Regions from separate parts of the Lysinibacillus sp. C5.1 genome, predicted to be linked through region 1. Evidence: riboswitches for the same ligand, from Rfam matches in the RefSeq annotation. Region 1 holds a riboswitch; each other region holds the start of a gene.
What was found. Region 1 has a riboswitch for thiamine pyrophosphate ahead of I5435_RS11950 (ABC transporter substrate-binding protein). Riboswitches for the same ligand answer to the same signal wherever they lie in the genome.

Region 1 (5,819 bases):
CCAATGAAAATGAGCTTTCTTTACACCATGTTTCTCAAGTAAATCACAAGTGATTAGTGCATCCTCATAAACAGCATGTAACACTATCGGTTTGTGAAGTTCTTGCGCTAACAAAATAAATTGTTCTAATAACGCTATATAAGGGCGCTCATCCAATACATGCGTCTGTTTTCGATAATAAGGTAAACCAACCTCTCCAACAGCAATCATCTCACTTGCGTGCAGTCGTATCCAATTAAATAAAGCTTCTTTCTCCTTATCATTAGGCAACGACTGTTCAGGATGAAAACCATATGCTGCCTTGACCTTCGCATAGGCTCTCGATAACTTCAGCGTTTTCTCACAAGATTGTAAGTCCGTACTGACCGCTATAACCGTTTGCGCCTCATCAAGTAGCAAAGGTAATTCTTCTTCTTGATACTGATCTAAATGAATATGTGCATCAATCAACATATGCATCGTCCTTTTCTTCCTTTAAATACTGAAAAAGTTGTTGTTTTAACTGTGTAAATTGAGTGGAATGACGAATTTCCTCGGAACGTGGTCGTGCAAACGGCACAATGATTTCTTCCTTAACCGTCGCTGGACGTTTCGTTAATACAATAATACGATCCGCTAAAAATAGCGCTTCTTCAATACTATGTGTCACGAATAGGATAGATTTTTTATGCTCCTCCCAAATAGATAACAACCATGCCTGCATTTCTAATCTTGTAAACTCATCGAGCGCTGAAAAAGGTTCATCTAAGCATAGTATCGGTTTTCCACTGACGATAGCACGCAAAAATGATACACGTTGCTGCATGCCTCCTGATAATGCATGCGGATAAGCATTTTCAAACGAAGCAAGACCAACCTTTTCTAGCCACGCTTTGGCAAGCTCTTTATTCGGACGACGCTGCAATTCTTCAACAATCATGACATTTTCTAAAATCGTCCGCCACGGTAATAAGCAAGGTTGTTGGGGCATATAGCCAATGCTACCTGTTTTTCGTTGAATATTGTCTCCATTTAACAAAATAGCTCCGCGATCGACAGGCGTTATTCCTCCTATCAATTGAAAGAGTGTGCTTTTTCCGCTACCTGAAGGACCAATGATTGCCACAAATTCACCTTCCTGTACGGTAAAGGATAAATTATACACTACTTCAAGCGAGCCAAAGGACTTAGATATGTCTTGAATGTTCAGCATGTGCGCCCCTCCCCTTTACAACAAGCTTTTCTACAAAACGAATCACACTAAATAACAATAAACTTAATAAGACAATCGCAAATATCGCTACAAAGACGCGATCCGTTCGAAACGATGATTGTGCGAGCGTCATATAAACACCAATTCCCTTTTTTGCACCAAGCCATTCAGCAATGACCGCTCCCATCACACTATAGGTCGCCGCAATCTTAATACCGGAAAAGATAGATGGATACGCATAAGGCCATTCTAATTTCCAAAATGTTTGCCCCTTCGTAGCACCAATCATTGCAAAATAATGTTTGAGCTCAGGAGAGGTTTGGCGAAACCCATCCATCGCCGCGATAACGATTGGAAAGAAGCAAACGAGACAAATAATAATCAGCTTGGGTAACAGGCCAAAGCCAAACCAAATAATTAATAATGGCGCTAAAACGAGCACTGGCACATTTTGAGACACAATAAGAATCGGATAAACAAACGCTCTAATGGTTGATGAGCGATGTAAAAATACCGCAACGCTTAAGCCACACATCACACCAATAGCAAGCCCTAATAATGCTAGCTGAATCGTGGCCCAAACATGGGGAATAAACGTTGAATACGATTCAATACCTTCAATCATAATGGCACTTGGCGCTGGCAATAGCCAATGCGGGATATCAGCTACACGTATAATAAGTTCCCATATGAATAAGAGGAAGGCGATAAAAATAATCGACCTTCCTTTCAGCATTACCTGTTTCACCCTCGATATTTCTCCGTTAATGTTCCCATTGTAATACCAGCTGGCTGATATAAAATTTTCACTTGTGTAATAACATTGATAGCGCCTAAGTCAATCATCTTTTTATTCATCTCTTCAATAATTTGTAACAAAGTGGATAATTCACCCTCCATTGTTGTTTCCAGTGGATGCACCTCATAGTGCACACCGGAAGCATCGATTACAGCTATTGCCGCATCTACAAATGGGATCACATCCTCATATTTTTCTGTTTTAGGTATGATTTGTACACTAATTAATGAATTCGCCATTTATTTTGCTCCTTTCTTTGGTAAGAAGTCGTTTGTAAATGCTTGTTGTGCATTAAAGTCGCCTTCTAAAACGTTATTCTGTGTCATCCAGTCCGCATAGTTTTCCCAAACTGCTAACTTTTGTTCTCCCCATTGCGCCGCATCATCTTGATATTTACCCGCTAACCATTCCTGACTTTTATGCACAAGCTCTTTATCCAAATCAGGTACCGCTTCAAGTAAAATATCAGCCGCTTCACTCGGATGCGCTATCGCATATTCATAGCCTTTAGCAGTAGCTGCGACAAATGCCTTTACGACATCAGGATTATCCTTTATCATTTTTTCATTCGTTGCCAATACAGGTGTGTAATAATCAAGCTGCTCACTATAGTCGGTTAAATACTGCATATTTAACTTTTCCCCACGAAGTTCTGCCTCAATACCTGTCCAAGCATAATAAATCCACGCAAAATCAATATCCTTTTGCATCATTGTGAAAAAGTCGATATCTCCCGCATTGACGATATCTAATTTGTTTATATCAGCATTTTCTGTTTGCATCAGTGACTGTAAAACAGCTTGTTCCACTGGAGCACCCCAGCCACCATAGGTTTTTCCTTCGTAATCTTTTGGTGATGTAATGCCTTTTGAAGCAAGTGATGCAAAACCTGAAGTATTATGTTGAATAATTGCAGCAATCGATACAAGTGGTACACCTTGTACACGAGCTTGCGTAATGCCTTCTTGGATGCTTACGCCAAACTCTGATTTCCCAGACGCCACAAGCTGATCAGCACCTGCATCACCTGGTAAAATAATCTCTACGTCTAAGCCTTGCTCTTTAAAATAGCCAAGCTTTTGCGCCACATAAAGTCCCGTATGATTCGTATTAGGTGTCCAGTCCAGTACAACTGATATTTTTTTTTCTGAACTGGCTTCCTCTTTTTTGTCTTCTTTTGCGCTACATCCAACTAATGTAATTAGTGCAGCAACCATAATGATTAACCATTTTTTCATGCTATATCCTCCTAGCAAGTAATTTGAAAGTGTTCATGATTGAATGTTTCACCAGAAGAAAAGCGTATGCTGTTTTTAATCCGTTTGCAGACGATGCTCATTGTTTTCTAACTGCTTAAGGGAATTCTTCATCCTTAAACAAAAAACGCCTAGGAATTATCCCAGGCGTTTGCAAACGGTATCAAAAAATAGTGTACGAATATTTTTGAATAGATGTTCCCTACGCTGGTACGAGCCAAATCAGGTTCAAAGGGTCAGCATCTGAACGGACGCAATCTCAGCTGGCAACTTCCAGCCCCCCTACATTCTTAACTTATGAACTTTTCGTTGATTATTATACCCCTATCTATCTTCAAATGACAAGCTCGTATTTTTAAACCTTTAAAATCAGCCTTGCTGTCGATGCCTATCATAAGCGAGCAAACTTCTTTCTAATTAGTAATTCGTTTTCCAAAGCATTTTGCTAGATGAAAAAAGCCCAGTTCTGTATAAGAACATGGGCATAATAAATTATTCCTCTTCTTTTTTCATTTTCATTACATGAGAAATGGTACCGTCTGTAGCGATATCTATTTTAAAGGAGCCATTCGAATGGCGATCTGCGCGCGTTAAACCTTTGACATCAATGATTTCTTTTACGCCTTTTTCTGTTTCAACAATGACTTGCTCCTTATCACTTGCTTTTACTACCGCAACTATACGATGTGGATTGGCTTTTAATTCGGTTAACACTTTTAAACCACGTTTTGCTCTACTTGCCATATCGACTTCAGCGACATTCATCTTCTTCACAGCACCTCGTTGGGTAACAATCACGACATACTCTGTATCAGACGGCTTTAATATTGTTACACCAACAAGTACTTCCCCATCTTTTAACGTGATACCTTTCACGCCACCCGTTTTAACACCTGTGACAGGAAGTTCTTCAATTGGGAAGCGGATAGCGTAGGCTGTATCAGTAATCAATAACAGCTCTGCCTCGTCTGAAACAATATCGGCCATGATCATTTCATCGCCTGATTTGACATTCATCGTCTTAATAGGCTTCGAATAACGAGTTACTGCATAATCTGGCAGTGGCGAGCGCTTAATTTGCCCTTCCTTTGTAGCGGTTAAAATATAGGTGTTTGGCTGGTCAAAGGAATCAAAACCATAGACTGCAATAATTGTTTCATCTTCCCCTGTTGGCACAATACTTGAGATATGCTGACCAAGATCTTTCCAACGAATATCCGGCAATTCATGTACAGGCTGATAAATATAATTCCCACGATTTGTGAACAACAACAGATGATGCTGGGTATTTAACGTTGCCTCATACAGTAAATAATCGGAGTCTTTCATGGCAAAATCTTGTCCATTAGATGCTGCATGCGAACGTGTGGATGTACGCTTAATATAGCCATCCTTCGTCACTGTGACCACAACATCCTCACTTGGAACAAGCACGTCTAACGTAATTTTAATTTCTTCAATCTCTTGTTCGATTTTCGAACGGCGTGGTTCAGAAAAACGTTTTTTAATGTCGAGTAATTCTTGTTTAATGACACGTACAAGTTTCGCCCCGCTATGCAAAATACCTTCTAGTTTCGCAATCAGTGCATTTAACTCATCTTGTTCACGACGTAGCTCTGTAATATCCGTATTCGTTAAACGGTATAATTGTAAGCTCACAATCGCCTCCGATTGCACTTCAGTAAAGTCAAATTTCACCTGTAAATTTGTTTTTGCGTCGCGCTTATCATTCGATGAACGAATTGTTGCAATTACTTCATCTAAAATCGACAGTGCTTTAATCAAGCCATCAACAATATGAGAACGGTCTTTTGCCTTTTGTAAATCATAAATGGAGCGGTTTGTCACCACTTCTTTTTGATGGGCTATGTACGCATCAAGTAGCAGTGGCAATGTCATCATCGTTGGACGACGATTATGGATCGCAATCATATTAAAGTTATAGGCTACTTGCAAATCAGTAGTTTTAAATAAGTAATTTAAAATGCCCTGTGCTGGCACGTCTTTTTTTAACTCAATCACGACGCGTAAACCAGTACGGTCTGATTCATCTCGAATTTCTGCAATGCCTTCCAGGCGTTTATCGACGCGTTGTTCATCAATTTTCTTTACAAGATTTGCCTTATTCACATCATAAGGTAACTCTGTAATAACGATTTGCTCTTTCCCACCTTTTAATGGTTCAATGGCTGCTTGAGCTCGAACAATAATTTTACCGCGTCCAGTTTCATATGCCTTTTTAATACCATCGACACCTTGAATAATCCCTCCTGTTGGGAAGTCAGGGCCTTTAATCACCGTCATTAGCTCATCGACAGTCGAATTCGGTTGATCTAAACGCATTAAAACGGCATCTAACACCTCATCAAGTGCATGTGGGGGAATATCTGTGGCATAACCAGCAGATATTCCTGTCGACCCGTTGACAAGCAAATTCGGGAAGCGAGCAGGCAATACTGTTGGCTCCATATCCTGATCATCAAAATTCGGTACAAACTCCACTGTCTTTTTACCGATATCACGTAACATTTCAGCTGCAATTGCTGACAATCTTGCTTCTGTATAACGCATC
Region 2 (5,819 bases), 1.6 Mb from region 1:
CAGCCAAGTTAAAAGATGGCGATGCTTGTCCAGTTTGTGGCAGTACAACACACCAATTAACACATAGTGAGCCACTAGCAGTCGTGGATGAAGTGGAGCTGGAAACAATCCGCGCGACAGCTCATGCAAATGAGAGAAATTATTACGAAAAAGAAGCAACAGTCAAAACAACAAAGCAATTGCTTCAAGAGGTGGCTGAACAGGTAGAAGCTAGCCATATATCACTAGCTGATCGAGTAGATCTTACAACTTCATTACAATTCATTGAGCAACAAGTTACTGTTTTAAAAATCGTTAACGATCAACTATCTATCGCACGGACTAAGCTAAAAGAGCAACTGGCAAGAAATGAACAATTACAACACAAACAAGTCCAGTTAGAGCACTATTTTGCCGAGCAGTCGAAAGAATTAATTAAACAGCAAGCAATTGTAGAAGAACAACAAAAGTACATTCCTGAACATGTAAAGTCATTGCAACAATTAAAGCAAACAATGGAAGATATAAAATCGCAAAAGAATGCATTACAAGCAGCATGGAACGCGAGCCAGCATAATCTACAAGCAACAAAAGAAGCGTCACATAAAGCAGCTATAGCAGAAGAACTGGCAAAAAAAGCCTATGAGGAATTGCAAAACAAACTGAATGAAAAACGAGAACAATTTGTCACAAGCATGAACAATGTAGGTTTTACAACATATGAAGCATATGCGGCGGCAAAGCGAAGTGTTGTACAAATCGAGGAATTACGTAAAGCGTGCCGGGATTACGCTTTACAACAGCACTCTTTACAGCAACAAATCTTAGATGGAGCACAACATCTTGAAGGAAAAGAGAAGCAAAATTTAACGATATTAGAAGACAAGCTTGAGATGCTGCGAGCTACATCTGAAGAAGCATTTAAAATATTGCAACAGACGAAAAATTATGCAACAGCATGTGCTGACTTTATTGTTAAAGTTGATGAAACGGCGAGGGAAATACGGATACTCGAAAAAGAAGCAGGCCGTGTAAAAGAACTTTACACCGTGTTGAATGGTCAAAATCCTAAAAAACTGTCATTTGAGCGTTATATTCAAATCAATTATTTAGATAAGATTACAGCAGCAGCCAATCTTCGTTTATTCCATTTATCAAATGGACAGTTTGAATTGCGGCGCTCTGATCGCTTGGAGAAGCATGCCAAGCAAAGTGGGTTAGGGTTAGATGTGTATGATGCTTATACGGACCAATTAAGAGATGTAAAAACATTATCTGGTGGGGAGAAGTTTAATGCATCATTAAGTCTTGCATTAGGTATGGCAGATGTTATTCAAAGCTTCCAAGGAAATATTCAGATTGAAACGATGTTTATCGACGAGGGCTTTGGTTCTTTAGATGAGGAAGCGTTAAATAAAGCAATTGATACGTTAATTGATTTACAAGATTCAGGAAGAATGATTGGTGTTATTTCACATGTAGCCGAGTTAAAAGCCGCAATGCCAGCCGTTTTACATGTTGAAAAAACGTTAAGTGGGCATAGTACAACACACTTTGAAGTAAAGTAGTGCCAGTCACCCAAACAATTCTAAATAAAACCCACTTGCACTGTGTGGTGTAAGTGGGTTTTGTGTGCCAGTCACTCAAACAATTAAAAGAAGTCAGTGCACCTATTTTCTGCGTGTTGATACGTAAGGTGTTGTCCCTTTTTTTGCAGCAACTACTTTTTTGACAATAGGAATGACAATAGGTGCAAATTTTATAGCGGTTTTCACTACTTTTGATACTTTCATGAATACGACATCTCCTTAGTACTAAATTTTAACGTATAACTCGTACAGCTTGCACAATATTCCAAATAACAATACCTAATGATACGAGTAAATAAATTGCAAATGAAGCAAACCAAATGATAATGAATGTATTCCCATTTGAAGAAGGATCAAACGTGTTCAATGACATTGATGAAAATATAGAGATAGCAAAGAAAATGATACCCAAGACTAATGGAATCAAGTGAGAAATAAGTGCTCGAATGGAATGTCTTTTGACTTCACTATCTTTTGAAACAAAGTAAACGACTAATGGAACGACAAATGGTGCAATAAAAACACTGAGATAACTAAACGCAGATAAAACTTTTTGATTCTCCATAATTGTTCCTCCCTTTTTAATATTTACGCATAGAAAGCGTAAAAGTTTCAAAAAAATAATTGAGGAAAAGGTTGTAATACCAAAGGTGTTTGCGTACAATGAGGGTGTTCAATAAAAATGAGATGTAACGACCACAAGGGGAGCTGATGATGTCAGCTGAGACTGGGCACGTAATGCCTTTACTCTTTGAACCTGTAAGTTAACACTTGCGTAGGGATGTGGATAGAAACCGACACTTTTACGATGTGAGGCTCTGTCCTGGCATCGTTTTTTATGCCGGATTGAGGTGCACATCCAAATAATTGTTTTCTATTCCTGCTCTTGTATCCTACATCGGAACAAAGGAGAGAATAATAGTATGGACAAAAAAAGATTACTCATGCTGGTGGAGATTGCAATTTTTGCAGCGGTAGGGCTTGTGCTCGATCAAGTTTCTTTTAAAGTATGGGCACAAGGTGGCTCGGTAAGCTTAGTCATGATACCAATTATTTTAATGGCATTTCGTTGGGGGCTTTTGTCAGGGCTCACAACAGGTCTATTAATTGGTGTGTTACAAACAATGTTTGGTGCTTATATTGTGCATTGGCTTCAAGGATTACTAGATTATGGGGCAGCCTTTACTGTAGTAGGTTTAGCGGCAATCGTTCGTGAACCTGTATTAAAAGCCGCAACAGCACTCAACAAAAAGAAAATGGCTCTGTACATAGTGATGGGAACAGTGTTAGCTGGTTTTTTACGCTATCTTGCACACACGATTGCAGGTGCAGTATTCTTTGCGGAGTATGCGGGCGATCAAAATGCATGGATTTATTCAATTATTTATAATGGAACATATATGCTACCAGCAACTATTTTAACAGCGATTGTCGGTGTTCTATTATTTACAGCAGCGCCACAATTAATGCAACGAAAATTATAAATGAATGGAAATAGTATGCTAAGAATCACTTAGTATACTATTTTTTTTATATCGAGAACAATCAGTTTAAATGAACTGTAGAGAAAGGCTGTTTTAATGTCTAAAGACTTTTAAAATCGTCTGTTTTTTCTATGAGTAGCACTTATGAAATTCTATTGGCATAGAATAATTAAAGCTTTTGGCGTTATGCACATAAAAAGTTATGTTATATTAAAGAGTAGATATTAGATGAAAGGGACGTTAAAAATGATTGTAAAAACCCAAGAAGAAATTGAAGCCTTTAAAAAAATTGGTCGCATTTGTGCGGAAATTCGTGAGGCGATGAAAGCAGCTACAAAGCCTGGTGTGACAACACTTGAATTAGATGAAATTGCAGGACGCATGTTTGCTGAAGCAGGAGCTATTTCAGGTCCTAAGGGAGAGTATGATTTCCCAGGTTACACTTGTATTAGTGTCAATGAAGAAGTTGCCCATGGTATTCCAGGACAACGTATTATTAAAGAGGGAGATATTGTTAATATTGATGTATCTGGCTCTTTAAATGGTTACTTTGCAGATACAGGTATTTCTTTTGTAGTAGGGGAAGGTTATGAGGATAAAGAAAAACTTTGCCGCGTAGCAAAAAGCGCTTTTGATCGTGCAATGACAAAAGTAAAAGCTGGTTCGAAATTAAACCAAATTGGGAAAGCGGTAGAGCGTGAGGCTTATGCCAATGACTTAACAGTTATTATGAACTTAACGGGTCATGGATTAGGTCGTTCATTGCATGATGAACCAAACCACATTTTAAACTATTACGATGCGTGGGATTCAACAATTATGAAAGAAGGCATGGTGTTAGCTGTAGAGCCATTTATTTCAGCAAAAGCAGAGCATATCGTTGAAGCTGGTGATGGCTGGACATTTATCACGCCTGATAAATCTTTAGTTGCCCAAATTGAGCATTCGATTATTGTAACAAAAGACAAACCAATCATTTTAACTTCATTAGATGAGCAATAAGACGAAATAAAAAACCTGCTTACCGATTTATTTTTGGTAAGCAGGTTTTTTTTTGACGAATAGAATACCAACAACAAGTACCCCACATAAAAATAAGGCTGCTGTCGTCACAAGCAACTCGTCAAGATGATTATGAAATGCAATGCCAACGAATGCCCAAATGAAAACGCTAGGATAGACAATATCAAAATGATGATAACGTATATGTAAGGCAATCACGACACCAATTGTCAGTAAAATAACTGCCCAAAGTGGATTGCTAAGACCAAAGCCATTCCATTCATAAGAAGTTAACGTAAAACTCGTATTTGTCATCAATAAAAATGTAGACCAAGCAAAGTAAAGTGAAATCGGTAGGCGGCCAGATAATGCATTATTGGAATGTGAGTACGTATTGTAAAGGAAAAATAAGTATAGTACTAACATTACTGTACAGATGAAAAATACTATGAATAATTCATAATGCCAAAATAAAATAGAAATCGCTTGTAAAATACATACATTGCTAAAGAGAACAGTCTGTTTTATAGTTGTCTTTTTAAAATTCATAACTAACCAATAAGCGAGCAAAATGTAAATGACTATCCATATCATATAACTAATATTAATAGGTGCAAACATTACGGGAAAACGATTTGAGATTTCTAACGAAGATTGACCATTTATTTTTATAAAATAGGATGAAAAGGTTAGGATGAGTGAGACAATATACGTTATTGTCATTAAAATAAACTTAGGCAAGGTTTCCTCTCCCTTCGTGTTAAATTGTATAGGGAAAAGACAAATAAGTATAGGACTGTCACAGAATATCTATTTTATTATAGCGGAAAATCCTTACAATGTATCAAGTGAATTTGTTGAAATTATCTACAATTTACCATTTGGATATGCATCCAAATACTTCTTTAGTACAATAGAAATATCCAATTTGAAGGAGTGGAATTTTAATGGCCCAAAATCTAAAAAATCTTGACCTATCGATTGAACTAGATAAAAAAATGTATAAAAAGAAATTAAAAGTACTCCAATATGAAATGTTAAATGCACAGCAATTTTTACTAAATAATAAAATCGGACTTATTCTAGTATTTGAAGGAATGGATGCTGCTGGTAAGGGAGGCGCCATTAAACGTCTTATTGAACGGGTAGACCCTAGGGGTTACGTTGTTCATCCAATTTCAGCACCACAGCCTCACGAATTACGCTATAACTACTTGCAACGTTTTTGGAGAAAATTACCTCAGCATGGTCAGATTGCCATTTTCGACCGCTCTTGGTATGGACGAGTGCTAGTAGAGCGTATCGAAGGATTTGCAAATAAGGAAGAATGGTCTCGCGCGTATGAGGAGATTAACAACTTTGAGAAGATTTTAACGGCTGGAGACTACATTGTTATAAAATTCTGGTTACATGTGTCAGATGAGGAGCAATTGAAGCGCTTTAATGAGCGTGCGCAAGATCCATATAAATCATGGAAGTTAACAGATGAGGACTGGAGAAATCGCGAAAAAACACCAGAATATATCGCAGCAGCGAATGATATGTTTGAAAAAACAGACAAGAAAAATGCGCCATGGGTTTTGGTAGCAGGAAACGATAAAAAACATGCACGTGTACAAGTGCTACAAGAAACGCTTGCACATATTGAACGCGAGGCGCAAAAGCGAGGTTTACATTTAACAAATGTTTTAGACAAGTCCCAATTAGAGGATGCAGAATCATCTAGTATGGAACTGTTAGAAATCCAATCAAAAGAACAAGTGAA
Region 3 (5,819 bases), 1.6 Mb from region 1:
TTTGTACCTTGGCTAATACTCATTATTTTAAGTTTGCTTGTCGCAGAGTGGGAGGTGCAACGACGTCGTGGATTTACGAATTGATATGCCATTAGCGTTATTGTTATTACTGCCATTGTTTATGTATTTTGGATGGACTTATTGGCGCGAGCGCAGGCGCCTGAAAAAAAGTCATCTAGTTGTACTGGGCATTCGAGTAATAGCCATCGTCTGTTTAGTTTTTGCATTGGCAGCACCTTATCTGTTATTGCCAGTAAAGGACGAGCAAGTATTATATTTAGTTGACCGCTCTGCTTCCATGAATCGTACAGAGGCAGAAATCGTTAGTTTTATAGAGGAAAGTTTGAAATCGAAAAAGGAAGATCAACTTGCAGGGATTTACTCATTTTCATCAACTCTCCAAACGGAAGCGATTTTATCAAAATCCTTAAAAGATGTTCCGAAATTTACTGAGGTTAAAGGAACAGACCAAACAAATATAGAACAAAGTCTTCAGCTTGCAACAGGTATTGTTGATCCGAAAAAGGCAACTAGACTTGTATTACTAACAGATGCCAATGAAACACAAGGCAATGCGTTAGAATTTGCCACGAAGCTAAAAGGCTCCAATATTAGTGTAGATGTCGTGCCGTTTCATCAAAATGTGACGAATGATGTGTCACTGAAAAGCTTTGTGACACCACAAATAGCTTACGTAGGTGAACAGCAACAGCTTGTGACGGAAGTCAATGCCACAGCGGCAGGGCAAGGTGAATTATTGCTGTACGAAAATGACAAACTGATTCATCGAGAGTCGGTGGAGCTTGCTCAAGGTTCCAATGTTTTTACTTATAAACATACGGCAACTGCAGAGGGGCTTGTGAAATATGAGGCGCTCGTGCAAGTTGGACAGGATGCTATTTTTGAAAATAATAAATTAACAAGTGTGACGATGGTACAAAGCGAGCCACATTTACTGATTGTCAATGGCTACGATACGGCATCACCAATTGCTGCAGCTCTAGGATCAAATTCAATTTCCTATGATGTTGTGGATGCAGCAAGCTTACCAAATGAACTGTCTAGTTATTTGCAATATAACGCGATTATTTTTGATAATGTTCCTGGACACTTAGTTGGAGAGGCGAAGATGAGCGTTATTGAACAGGCAGTGAAAAACTTTGGTGTTGGCTTTACAATGGTCGGCGGTGAAAATAGCTTCGGCTTGGGTGGTTATTTTAAAACACCGATTGAAACATTACTACCTGTTGAGATGGAGATAAAAGGCAAAGAACAATTGCCATCTTTAGGGCTCGTCATTGTACTTGACCGTTCAGGAAGTATGTATGGCTCAAAATTAGAGCTTGCGAAAGAAGCGGCGGCTCGATCTGTTGAAATGTTACGAGATGAAGATACGCTAGGATTTATCGCCTTTGATGATCGCCCTTGGGAAATCATCGAAACTGGACCATTAGGCAATAAAGAAGAAGCCGTCGATACGATTTTATCGGTTACGCCTGGTGGTGGTACAGAAATTTATCGTTCATTGGCAGCAGCCTATGATAGTTTAGCTGATTTAAAATTGCAAAGGAAACATATTATTTTACTTACAGATGGACAATCACAAGCTGGCAATTATGAGGATTTAATTGAAACGGGGAAAGAACAAGGAGTGACACTGTCAACTGTGGCGATTGGACAAGATGCTGATGGCAATCTTCTGCAAGGGCTAAGTGAAATGGGCAGTGGTCGCTTCTATGATGTCATCGATGAACAGACAATTCCTTCGATTTTATCACGTGAGACAGCGATGATTTCACGTACGTATATTGAAGACAATCCTTTCTATCCAACAATCTACAATGCATCTGGCTGGAATGCATTATTTGCGAATGGTGTGCCACAAATGAATGCCTACATTGGCACAACAGCGAAGCAGGGAGCTGCTGTTATAGCAGAAAGTGAGAAAGAAGATCCGGTATTAGCACAATGGCAATATGGACTTGGTAAAACTTTTGCTTTCACATCCGATTCAACGGGGAAATGGGCTGGTGACTGGGCAAGATGGCAGGAATGGGGAACATTTTGGCAAACCATTATATCGCAAATGCTACCAAGTTATAATGATGTCGCCTATGATGTACGTCTTGATACAGATGGTTCATTTATTATCACCGATCCGACAAATGAAGCAGCATTTTTAGATATTGTTGCTGTCGATGAAGCTGGTGAGGAGCTTGATATACAGCTTGAAACGCTATCTGCCTCGCAAGTACGCGCGGTTGTCCAAGCGAAGCCTGGTTTAATTTTCTTCCGCATCGCTGATGAAGAGCAGGCTATTTACCAAGCAGGTCTTAGTGTACCTTACAGTGCTGAATATGAATTACGTCCTGTGAATGAAACCGTTGTAGAGCAACTAACAAAGCAAACTGGCGGCTCAGTATTGAAAGAACCACAAGAAGTGTTCCGTGATTTCACAAACAAAGGAGCAGAGCGCCAAAGTATTGCGACATGGCTACTCTTAGCAGGGATGTTGCTATTCTTCTTGGATATTACGATTCGACGCTTTGGTTGGCGCTTTATAACAAGTCGCAGGCACAATGAAAAGCCTGTAGACGAAACAGCCGTGCAGGTGGAAAACACCAATGTTGCGCAGTTATTAAAAGGCATGAAAAAACGCTCATAATAAAAAGATGGCACATTGCGAAAAAAGCATGTGCCATCTTTTTTTGAACATAGCTACTTAGTAATAAGAATAGACGGTGCGGTTTTCCGAAGACTGCTCGCGATGATAATGCCGAGACATGCCCCAATCAAACTAGATGTCAAAAAGGCGGGCATAAAAAATAATGCAGCTACGGATGTTCCCATAAATAATTGCGCATAAGGTACAGCGATTAGTGAAGCAAGGATACCTGTGCCGAATACTTCACCAACTCCTGCTAGCCATTTCTTGCCGCTATATTTATAAGCAAAAGCAGCACATGCTGCACCGATGACACTTCCGGGAATCGCTAAAAGAGAGCCCGTGCCTGTTAGTATGCGAATAATGGCTGTTAGCAAAGCAACGATAATGGTAGGCACAGGCCCTAGTAAAATGGCACCGATAACGTTAATAGCATGTTGTACAGGATAGGCACGAGCAATCCCAGTTGGAATCGAGACAAATATGGAGCCTGCTACAGCAATAGCAACCAATAAAGCCATGATAGTTAGTTTTTGAATAGCCATGATAGTTCCTCCTTTATTTTATAGAACATGTGGAATTGTTGGTAAAACGACCTAATGGATGACAAAAAGACCGCTCCCTCTAAACAAAAGGAAGCGGTCTTGTATTTGATAATGACACAATAAGCAAGAGTCGCCACTTCCCTCCGCTAGTGTGAACTAGATCAGGTTCAAAGGGTCCGTATATGACCATATACGTCTCAGCCTTGTAAAGACTCCCCTAGTGGTAAACATGATATTAAATTTCTACTAATAAATGTAACATAACATCTATATTAGTCAACGCTATTTCACATTATTTCGAGTCAGGTTGCATAAGATGTGGCGCCTTTTTTAAAGTCCAAATAAGTGCTAAGAAGAAGCAGGCCATTAAAATAATTGCCCCGAAAATATAAGGACTATTTATATTCCAATCAAAAAGAACGCCTGCTAGTGCTGGCCCAATCATATTGCCGAGGCTCATATACGCATTATTAAGACCAGCGGCAAAGCCTTGCTCATTTTCAGCCAGTTTAGAAATTAATGTGTTAACGGCAGGGCGAATTAGTGTAGTGGCTGTTGAGAAAATCGTTGCAACAATTAATATTAGTGCAAAACCAGATACAAATAATATTGCATAAATTGCTACAGCCGCAATAAATAAATTGACTAACACAACTTTCATTTCACCAAAACGTTTAAAGAGTGGTGTAATGACAAACATTTGAACAATAACACCAAATGCACCACCTACAGTCAGCAAGATAGCAATATCGGCAGGCGTGTAATTAAACTTGTCCGTTACAAATAATGATAATGTCGTTTGAAAATTAGCGATGCCAAACGAGAATACTAGCATAATAATAAGCATGACAAAGTATGGCATTTTGACTGAACGTACCATCTGCTTTGCAAGATTTTCTTGTTTTTGAGCTTTCTGAGCTGCAGTGGGCTTTGTGGAAGGTAGTAAAAATACCGATAGAATAGAAGCAATAATAGCTGCTCCACCAGCCGTAAAGAATGGGAAATGCAAGCTAACTTTCGATAGAAACCCGCCAATACCAGGTCCAATCATAAAACCAAGAGACATGGCAGCTCCTAACATGCCCATTCCTTTTCCTCGTTCTTCATACGTTGTGACATCTGCCACAAACGCCATAATAGGCGGTGCAACAAAGGCTGAACCTAAACCACCTAAGAAACGGGCAACAAAAAGCATCCATACATCTGTAGATAAACCAAATGAAATTTGCCCAAGGCCAGTGACAATCAGACCAAAGATAATCAAATTTTTTCGACCATATCGATCTGAGAGATTCCCAGCAATTGGAGAAAAAACGAATTGTGCTAAGGCGAACGTTGCAATTAGCATGCCAAGAACTTGTCCTGCAGCTCCAAATATTTTTAAATACTCTGGCATAACAGGAATAATAATCCCAATACTCCCCATTGCGATAAACATATTAAACATTAAAATATACAACGCGGCCTTATTAGACTTCTGCTGGGTCATCGAATACCCCCCTTTATTTACTATTAAAACATTACTAAAGTCTATCATAAAGAAATAATGCTTGGCTATCAGATTATAGTCGTAGGTAGCTGTCATGGTTATGATACAAGTACAAGGCGACAGAATAAAGAAAATTGCCACTAAAAATCATCAATCGCCACCAATTGCCGTAGCGGACATCAACAGTCCCATCAAAAAAGTGTTAGATTGATGGCTGTCAATCTAACACTTTTTTGGCTTCGTTTCTTTCGTATTTATCGAATACTCATTTTAAATTCTAAAAATAATTCATTGTATTTCCCTAAATAATCGGGTCCTAGGTTTTTATAGACTTCTAACGTTTTGCGTTGTTCTTCTGAAGGGTAGAAGCGCTCATCAGCAATAACTTCTTCATCCATTAAGCTCATTGCTGCAGTATTTGGAGTAGAGTAGCCTACATAATCTGCATTTTGAGCTCCAGATTCCGCATTTAACATAAAGTTAATGAAAGCATGTGCGCCATCAATATTTTTCGAAGTTTTCGGGATTACCATATTATCAAACCACAAGTTCGAACCTTCTTCTGGCACAGCAAAGTCTAAATCTTCATTTTCTGATAGCATATCTGCGGCTTGACCAGACCAAGTGAGTGCGATGGCTGCTTCGTTATTAATCATAAGCGGTGTAATCTCATCACCAATAATCGCTTTGACGTTTGGTGCGAGTGTAATCAGTTTGTCTGTGGCCTGACGTAACTCTTGGTCATCTAACGAGTTCAGGGAGTGTCCAAGACTGTTCAAACCCATACCGATGACTTCACGTGCACCGTCTACTAAAAAGACTTTACGTTTTAAAGAAGGATCCCATAAGTCTTGCCATGAAGAGAAATCTAAGTTACCTACTAAATCCGGATTATAGACAATGCCAACTGTGCCCCAAAAATAAGGAACAGAGTATTTATTGTTATCATCAAATGGCAAATCTAAAAAATAAGGGTCGATATTTTTAAAGTTCGGGATTTTTGTTTTATCTAAAGGAAGTAATAAATGTTCTTCCTTCATTTTTTCAATCATGTACTCAGAGGGCACAGCAATATCGTATGCCGTCCCACCTTGCTTAATTTTCGTCATCATGGCCTCAT

Region 2: another riboswitch for thiamine pyrophosphate. It lies ahead of thiT (energy-coupled thiamine transporter ThiT); the one in region 1 lies ahead of I5435_RS11950 (ABC transporter substrate-binding protein).
Region 3: another riboswitch for thiamine pyrophosphate. It lies ahead of thiW (energy coupling factor transporter S component ThiW); the one in region 1 lies ahead of I5435_RS11950 (ABC transporter substrate-binding protein).

Annotation. Positions count from the first base shown of each region.
Region 1 is NZ_CP066226.1:2,474,082-2,479,900, forward strand. Features, by position in the region: gene I5435_RS11930 (TatD family hydrolase) at 1-453, opposite strand, end outside; gene I5435_RS11935 (ABC transporter ATP-binding protein) at 443-1,192, opposite strand; gene I5435_RS11940 (ABC transporter permease) at 1,167-1,928, opposite strand; gene I5435_RS11945 (thiamine-binding protein) at 1,937-2,230, opposite strand; gene I5435_RS11950 (ABC transporter substrate-binding protein) at 2,231-3,229, opposite strand; TPP riboswitch at 3,430-3,541, opposite strand; gene parC (DNA topoisomerase IV subunit A) at 3,740-5,819, opposite strand, start outside.
Region 2 is NZ_CP066226.1:4,032,182-4,038,000, reverse strand. Features, by position in the region: gene I5435_RS19915 (AAA family ATPase) at 1-1,547, shown strand, start outside; gene I5435_RS19910 (hypothetical protein) at 1,650-1,772, opposite strand; gene I5435_RS19905 (magnetosome magnetite crystal formation protein family) at 1,801-2,133, opposite strand; TPP riboswitch at 2,260-2,367, shown strand; gene thiT (energy-coupled thiamine transporter ThiT) at 2,492-3,052, shown strand; gene map (type I methionyl aminopeptidase) at 3,299-4,054, shown strand; gene I5435_RS19890 (hypothetical protein) at 4,082-4,795, opposite strand; gene I5435_RS19885 (polyphosphate kinase 2 family protein) at 5,002-5,819, shown strand, end outside.
Region 3 is NZ_CP066226.1:838,961-844,779, forward strand. Features, by position in the region: gene I5435_RS03820 (vWA domain-containing protein) at 1-84, shown strand, start outside; gene I5435_RS03825 (VWA domain-containing protein) at 68-2,665, shown strand; gene thiW (energy coupling factor transporter S component ThiW) at 2,719-3,210, opposite strand; TPP riboswitch at 3,332-3,439, opposite strand; gene I5435_RS03835 (MFS transporter) at 3,503-4,699, opposite strand; gene I5435_RS03840 (ABC transporter substrate-binding protein) at 4,954-5,819, opposite strand, start outside.